2 linked regions of the Telluria mixta genome follow. The protein of the gene in region 1 interacts with the protein of each later gene in a pairwise test. Links are inferred from orthologs where the notes say so. Each region holds a gene or a part of one and is shown in the gene's direction. Other genes may lie near its edges. The genes, in order: grpE and P0M04_RS00840.

Region 1 (2,923 bases):
CACGACGTCGAGGTGGCGATGGCGATGCGCTACGGCTCGCCCGCGCTGCCGGACGTGCTGGATGAACTGAAGGCGCGCGGCGTCGAGCGCATCGTCGTGCTGCCCGCGTACCCGCAATACTCCGGCACGACGACCGCGTCGATCTGGGATGCCGTCTTCGACCACTACAAGAAGGTGCGCAACATCCCCGAGCTGCGTCTCGTGAAGCACTACCACGACCACGAGGGCTATGTCGATGCGCTGGCCGCGTCCGTGGAGACGTACTGGGAGACGCACGGCCGCGGCGAGAAGCTGGTGATGAGCTTCCACGGCGTGCCCAAGCGCACCCTGCTGCTGGGCGATCCGTACCACTGCGAATGCCACCGGACGGCCCGCCTGCTGGCGGCGCGCCTGCGCCTGGCGCCGGACCAGTACATGGTGACGTTCCAGTCGCGCTTCGGCAAGGCCGAGTGGCTGCAGCCGTACACGGCGCCGACCGTGCAGCAGCTGGCGCGCGATGGCGTCAAGCGGATCGACGTCCTGTGTCCCGGTTTTACGAGCGACTGCCTGGAGACGCTGGAAGAGATCAACATGGAAGTCCGCCACGACTTCGAATCGAACGGCGGCCAGGAATATCACTACATTCCCTGCCTGAACGACAATCCGGCCTGGATCGTCGGCATGGCCGAGATCGCCGAGCAGCACCTGATCGGCTGGCCGACGATGCTCACGCCCGCGCAACGCGAGGCGCAGCGCAAGGATGCCGAAATCGCACGCGAGCACGCGGTGAAACTCGGGGCATAAGCGCCGTCGCCCGATGGCGAAATGCTAGAATGCCACGTTTTGCGGCGCCGACCCGAGCTCCGCCAGGCAGATCGCAGCCAGCGCAAGCAGGGTGTAGATGAGCACGGCGCCGCTGATCAGATGCAGTTTCATGTTCTTTCCCATCGGGTCGATAGACGGATGTCTTAACGACAGGATAGTAGAACGGCTGGCTGTCGATGGTGACTACGAGCAAGTAAATCTTGTAACAAAAGAATACGCGCGTCTGCATATTATTTCTGCAATTCCCCTTGAAAATGTAGGCGAATGCCCAATATGGGGCGCTGTGTGACTGCAACAGTCGTCCGACCAATCAGCCAAGTCCTTGATTTCAGGAGTTTTTTCGATGCAAGACCAAGAAAACCAAGAGGTGAGCAATCAGCCGGAAGCCGCCGATGCGGCTGCAGCCGCGGCAGCGCAGGCCGCACCGGCCAACGAGCCCGGCCTCGAAGAGCAGCTGAGCGCCACCGAAGCCAAGCTGGCCGAGATGCACGATGCCTTCATGCGTGCCAAGGCCGAAGCGGACAACATCCGCCGCCGTGCCCAGGAAGATGTGAGCAAGGCCCATAAATTCGCCATCGAAAGCTTCGCCGAGGCCATGGTGCCCGTGCGCGACAGCCTCGAGATGGCGCTGAAAGTCGAAGCGCCGACGGTCGAATCGATCAAGGAAGGCGTCGAGATGACCCTGAAGCAGCTCACCGCCGCGTTCGAGAAGAACCGCCTGGTCGAAGTGATGCCGCAACCGGGCGACAAGCTCGACCCGAACAAGCACCAGGCCGTGGCCGTGGTGCCGTCCGACCAGGAAGCGAACACCGTGGTGGCCGTGCTGCAGAAGGGTTACATGATCGCCGACCGCCTGCTGCGCCCGGCCATCGTGACCGCCGCCGCACCGAAATAATGTTGCTTCAAGGCTGAATAAGCTCTTGAAACTAGGCGACATTTCCCAATATTCGACACATCTGAAAAACTGAGTACTAAAAAGGAAAATATTATGGGCAGAATCATCGGTATCGACCTGGGCACCACCAACTCCTGCGTGGCGATCATGGAAAATGGTCAGCCCAAGGTCATCGAAAACGCGGAAGGCGCCCGTACGACGCCTTCGATCATCGCTTATCAGGAAGATGGCGAGATCCTGGTCGGCGCGCCGGCGAAACGCCAGGCCGTCACCAACCCGAAGAACACCCTGTTCGCCGTCAAGCGCCTGATCGGCCGTAAATTCGACGAGAAGGAAGTCCAGAAGGACATCGGCCTGATGCCGTACTCGATCATCAAGGCCGACAATGGCGACGCCTGGGTGCAGGTACGCGACAAGAAACTGGCACCGCCGCAGATCTCGGCCGAAGTGCTGCGCAAGATGAAGAAGACCGCCGAAGACTACCTCGGCGAAGAAGTGACGGAAGCCGTCATCACGGTCCCGGCGTACTTCAACGACTCGCAGCGCCAGGCAACCAAGGACGCCGGCCGCATCGCCGGCCTGGACGTCAAGCGCATCATCAACGAGCCGACTGCGGCCGCGCTGGCATTCGGCCTGGACAAGACCGACAAGGGCGACCGCAAGATCGCCGTGTATGACCTCGGCGGCGGTACGTTCGACGTGTCGATCATCGAGATCGCCGACGTGGATGGCGAGAAGCAGTTCGAAGTGCTGTCGACCAACGGCGACACGTTCCTGGGCGGCGAAGACTTCGACCAGCGCATCATCGACTACATCATCGACGAATTCAAGAAGATCAACGGCCTCGACCTGTCGAAGGACCCGATCGCCCTGCAGCGCATCAAGGCGTCGGCCGAGCGCGCGAAGATCGAACTGTCGTCGTCGCAGCAGACCGAGATCAACGAGCCGTACATCGCCATGGCGAACGGCGCGCCGGTCCACCTGAACCTCAAGATCACCCGCGCCAAGCTGGAAGCCCTGGTCGAGGAACTGATCGTCAAGACCATCGAACCGTGCCGCATCGCCATCAAGGATGCGGGCGTGAAGGTCTCGGACATCGACGACATCATCCTGGTCGGCGGCATGACCCGCATGCCGAAGGTGCAGGAGAAAGTTAAGGAGTTCTTCGGCAAGGATCCGCGCAAGGACGTCAACCCGGACGAGGCCGTCGCTGTCGGCGCCGCC
Region 2 (3,518 bases), 2.4 Mb from region 1 along the record:
CGATTTCTTCAACGACCTGTTCGCCCACGTGGGCCGGCGCTCACGTGCGGGTGCGGGTGCGGGCGGCGCGCATGCCGGTGGCGGCGGGTTCCAGATGCCCGGCGAGGACATCCACGCCGCGATCACCGTCGATTTGCGCGACGCCTACCAGGGCGCCACGCGTACGATCAGCCTGCGCGTCCCGCAACACGATGCGCAGGGACGCACGACCATGCAGGACAAGACCCTCAGCGTGAACATCCCGAAAGGCGTCACGCCGGGCCAGCAGCTGCGCATGCGGGGGCAGGGGCATCCGGGATTCGGCGGCGGGCCGGCCGGCGACCTGTATCTTGAAATCCAGCTGAACCCAGACCCGCGCTATCGCGTCGAAGGGACACACGTGTACCAGGATGTACCCGTGGCGCCGTGGGAAGCGGCGCTGGGTGCGAGCATCTCGGTGTCCACGCCGTCCGGTACGGTCGAGGTGACGGTGCCGCCGGGGTCGCAGAGCGGACGCAAGCTGCGCCTGAAGGGACGCGGCATTCCGGCGAAGACGCCGGGCGATTTGTACCTGATGCTGAACGTGGTGCTGCCGCCCGCCACCAGCGACCGTGCGCGCGAGCTGTACGAGGCGATGGCGCGCGACCTTGCCTTCAATCCACGCGAACGCATAGGAGCCTGAACGATGCATGACGATATTCTCACCGGCGTGCTGCTGGACGACGTGGCGCTGACCCTCGACGAACTGGCGCGCGCCTGCAACGTGGAGACCGAGTGGGTCGTGCGCCACGTGCAGGCGGGTGTGCTGGGCGGCGAGACCAGCGTGCAGGTGACGAGCTGGCGTTTCCGCAGCGGCGACCTGGCCCGGGCCCGGCGCCTGCTGCGCGTCGAACGCGACTTCGACGCCAACGAGGACCTCGCCGCGCTCGTCGTCGACATGGCCGACGAGATCCGCCGCCTGCGCGCCCGCATGCGCGTGCTCGGCATCGACTGAGATCCCGCCGGCGCCTGCGGGCGCCGGTCTTTTGGCGGGCGCGGCGGCACACGGAGTGCGTTACCATCCCCGTGCTATCGTGCCGCCTATGCTCAAACTACCGACCAACGCCACCGCGCCGTTCTGTCCATCGGAGGTCTCCGGCACCGTGAATGTGCCGGAGAACGATCCGCTGTGGAAAAAGATTCTGCGCTATGCGGGCCCCGGCCTGCTGGTGTCGGTCGGCTACATGGATCCGGGCAATTGGGCGACCGCCATCCAGGGCGGCTCCCGGTTCGGCTATGACCTGCTGTTCGTCGTCGTGCTGTCCAGCCTGGCGGCCATCGTGCTGCAATGCCTGAGCATGCGGCTCGGCATCGTCACGGGCAAGGACCTTGCCGTACATTGCCGCGAACAATATTCGCCCGTGCATGCGAAAGGGTTGTGGGCGTTCGCCGAGCTGTCGATCATCGCCTGCGACCTGGCCGAAGTGCTCGGCTGCGCGCTCGCGTTCCATCTGCTGCTGGGCGTGTCGCTGCCCGTCGGCGTCGCCCTGACGGCCCTCGACACCATCATCGTGCTGAGCCTGAAAGGGAAGGGCTTCCGGCAACTGGAGGCCATCGTGCTCGGCCTCATCGCGACGATCGCCATCTGCCTGTTCACGGAATTATTTCTCGTCGATCCGGACCCGCGCGCCGTCCTGGCGGGCCTCGTGCCGTCGCTGGAAAAGGTGGGCCAGCGCGACGCCCTGTACCTCGCCATCGGCATCCTCGGCGCCACCGTCATGCCGCACAACCTGTACCTGCACTCGTCCGTCGTGCAGACGCGTGTGCTGCGCCACGACATCAACGAGGACGGCGCAAGCCTGGCCGAAGCGATCAGGCTGTCGCGCATCGACACCGTCGTGTCGCTGTTCCTGGCGCTGTTCATCAACGGCGCCATCCTCGTGCTGGCCGCGGCCGCGTTTTATAAGCCGGGCGGCGGCAACGTGATGGACATCGACCAGGCCTATTACCTGCTGGCCCCCGTCGCGGGCACGGCGGCCGCGGCGATCCTGTTCGGCCTGGCGCTGCTGGCGTCCGGCCAGAGCTCGACGTTCACGGGCACCATCGCCGGCCAGGTCATCATGGAAGGTTTCCTGAAACTCAGGATTCCGTGCTGGCAGCGCCGTCTGATCACGCGCGGGCTGGCGCTGGGGCCGGCGATGGTCGGCGTGCTCACCCTGGGCGACCACGCGATCGGCAAGATGCTCGTCGGCAGCCAGGTCGTGCTGAGCCTGCAACTGCCGTTCGCCATGTACCCGCTGATCCGGCTGACGGGCCGCGGCGACCTGATGGGGCAGTTCGTCAACAAGTGGTGGACGACGGGGCTGTCCTGGTTCCTGTTCGTCGTGATCGCGTCCGCCAACCTGTGGATGGTGTGGCAGGCGCTGTTCGGCTGACCCGCCCATTTCTTCCGCGTGAGTCGCCGTGTGCGACGCGCCCCGGAAGCCCTGCCTAGAATGGTCGATCGTCTTCATACGTTCGATCACAGGGAGTTTATATGGAACAAGTTGCGAGCAAGCCTTTGCAGGGGATCCGGGTCGCCATGCTCATGACGGATGGCGTGGAACAGATCGAGTACACGAGCCCGCGTTCCTTCCTGGAAGGGCAGGGGGCCACCGTCGTGCTGCTGTCGCCGAAGGCCGCCGGCGACGACGTGCAGGGTTTTCACCACATGCAGCCGGCCGACCGCTTCAAGGTCGAGATGAACGTGCGCGACGCGAAACCGGCCGACTTCGACGGCCTCGTGCTGCCGGGCGGCGTCGCCAATCCGGATCAACTGCGAATGAGCAAGGAAGCCATCGATTTCATCCGCGAGTTCGATGCGGAGGACAAGATGGTCGCGGCCATCTGCCACGGCCCGTGGACGCTGATCGACGCGGGCATCGCCGCCGGCAGGCATCTCACCAGCTGGCCGAGCCTGAAGCGCGACCTGACGAATGCGGGGGCCGAGTGGTCCGATGAGGAAGTCGTGCTCGATGCCCGCCTCATCACGAGCCGCAAGCCGGCTGATCTGCCGGCCTTCAACGAGATGTTGCTGAAGGAATTGCTGGTGGCGCCAGGGACAGATCCGGGGCCCACGTCATGATTGCATCATCCAGCAAACTGGAGAAATAATCCAGGATAGTTGACGAAACATCTTTCATATTGGAGAATGCCTCCATTATGAAAGATGACTCCACTGTTAACGAACGCATTGCCCAGCAGGTGCGTCTTCTGCGCAGCGAGCGCGGGCTGTCGCTGGATGCCCTGTCGACCCAGTGCGGCGTCAGCCGTTCGATGCTGTCGCTGATCGAGCGCGGCGAAACGAGCCCGACCGCCGTCGTGCTCGACAAGCTTGCCGCCGGCCTGGGCGTGCCGCTTGCGTCGCTGTTCGACGACCCGGCGCGCAAGGACGAGCCCGTCTCGCGCCATGCCGATCAGGTCACCTGGCAGGATCCGCATTCCGGCTATCTGCGCCGCAATATCTCACCCGAAGGGTTCCAGTCACCGACGCGCATCGTCGACGTGACGTTTCCAGCGCG

The links.
Region 2: the proteins of grpE (region 1) and P0M04_RS00840 interact in binary tests that used the Escherichia coli proteins (3 or more experiments, as listed by UniProt). The link is inferred for Telluria mixta from one-to-one orthologs.

What each region holds. Positions count from the first base shown.
Region 1 is NZ_CP119520.1:2,587,735-2,590,657, forward strand. It holds grpE (nucleotide exchange factor GrpE), read left to right. Parts: upstream 1-1,147; coding sequence 1,148-1,699; downstream 1,700-2,923. Other genes in the region: hemH (ferrochelatase), read left to right, coding at 1-783; dnaK (molecular chaperone DnaK), read left to right, coding at 1,793-2,923. UniProt on the Escherichia coli protein: Participates actively in the response to hyperosmotic and heat shock by preventing the aggregation of stress-denatured proteins, in association with DnaK and GrpE. It is the nucleotide exchange factor for DnaK and may function as a thermosensor.
Region 2 is NZ_CP119520.1:189,336-192,853, reverse strand. What follows is about bases 229-3,227. They hold P0M04_RS00840 (Nramp family divalent metal transporter), read left to right. Parts: upstream 229-1,061; coding sequence 1,062-2,393; downstream 2,394-3,227. Other genes in these bases: P0M04_RS00830 (helix-turn-helix domain-containing protein), read left to right, coding at 3,160-3,227; P0M04_RS00835 (type 1 glutamine amidotransferase domain-containing protein), read left to right, coding at 2,495-3,082; P0M04_RS00845 (chaperone modulator CbpM), read left to right, coding at 665-973; P0M04_RS00850 (DnaJ C-terminal domain-containing protein), read left to right, coding at 229-661. Also shown: more of P0M04_RS00850, read left to right, coding at 1-228; more of P0M04_RS00830, read left to right, coding at 3,228-3,518. UniProt on the Escherichia coli protein: H(+)-stimulated, divalent metal cation uptake system. Involved in manganese and iron uptake. Can also transport cadmium, cobalt, zinc and to a lesser extent nickel and copper. Involved in response to reactive oxygen.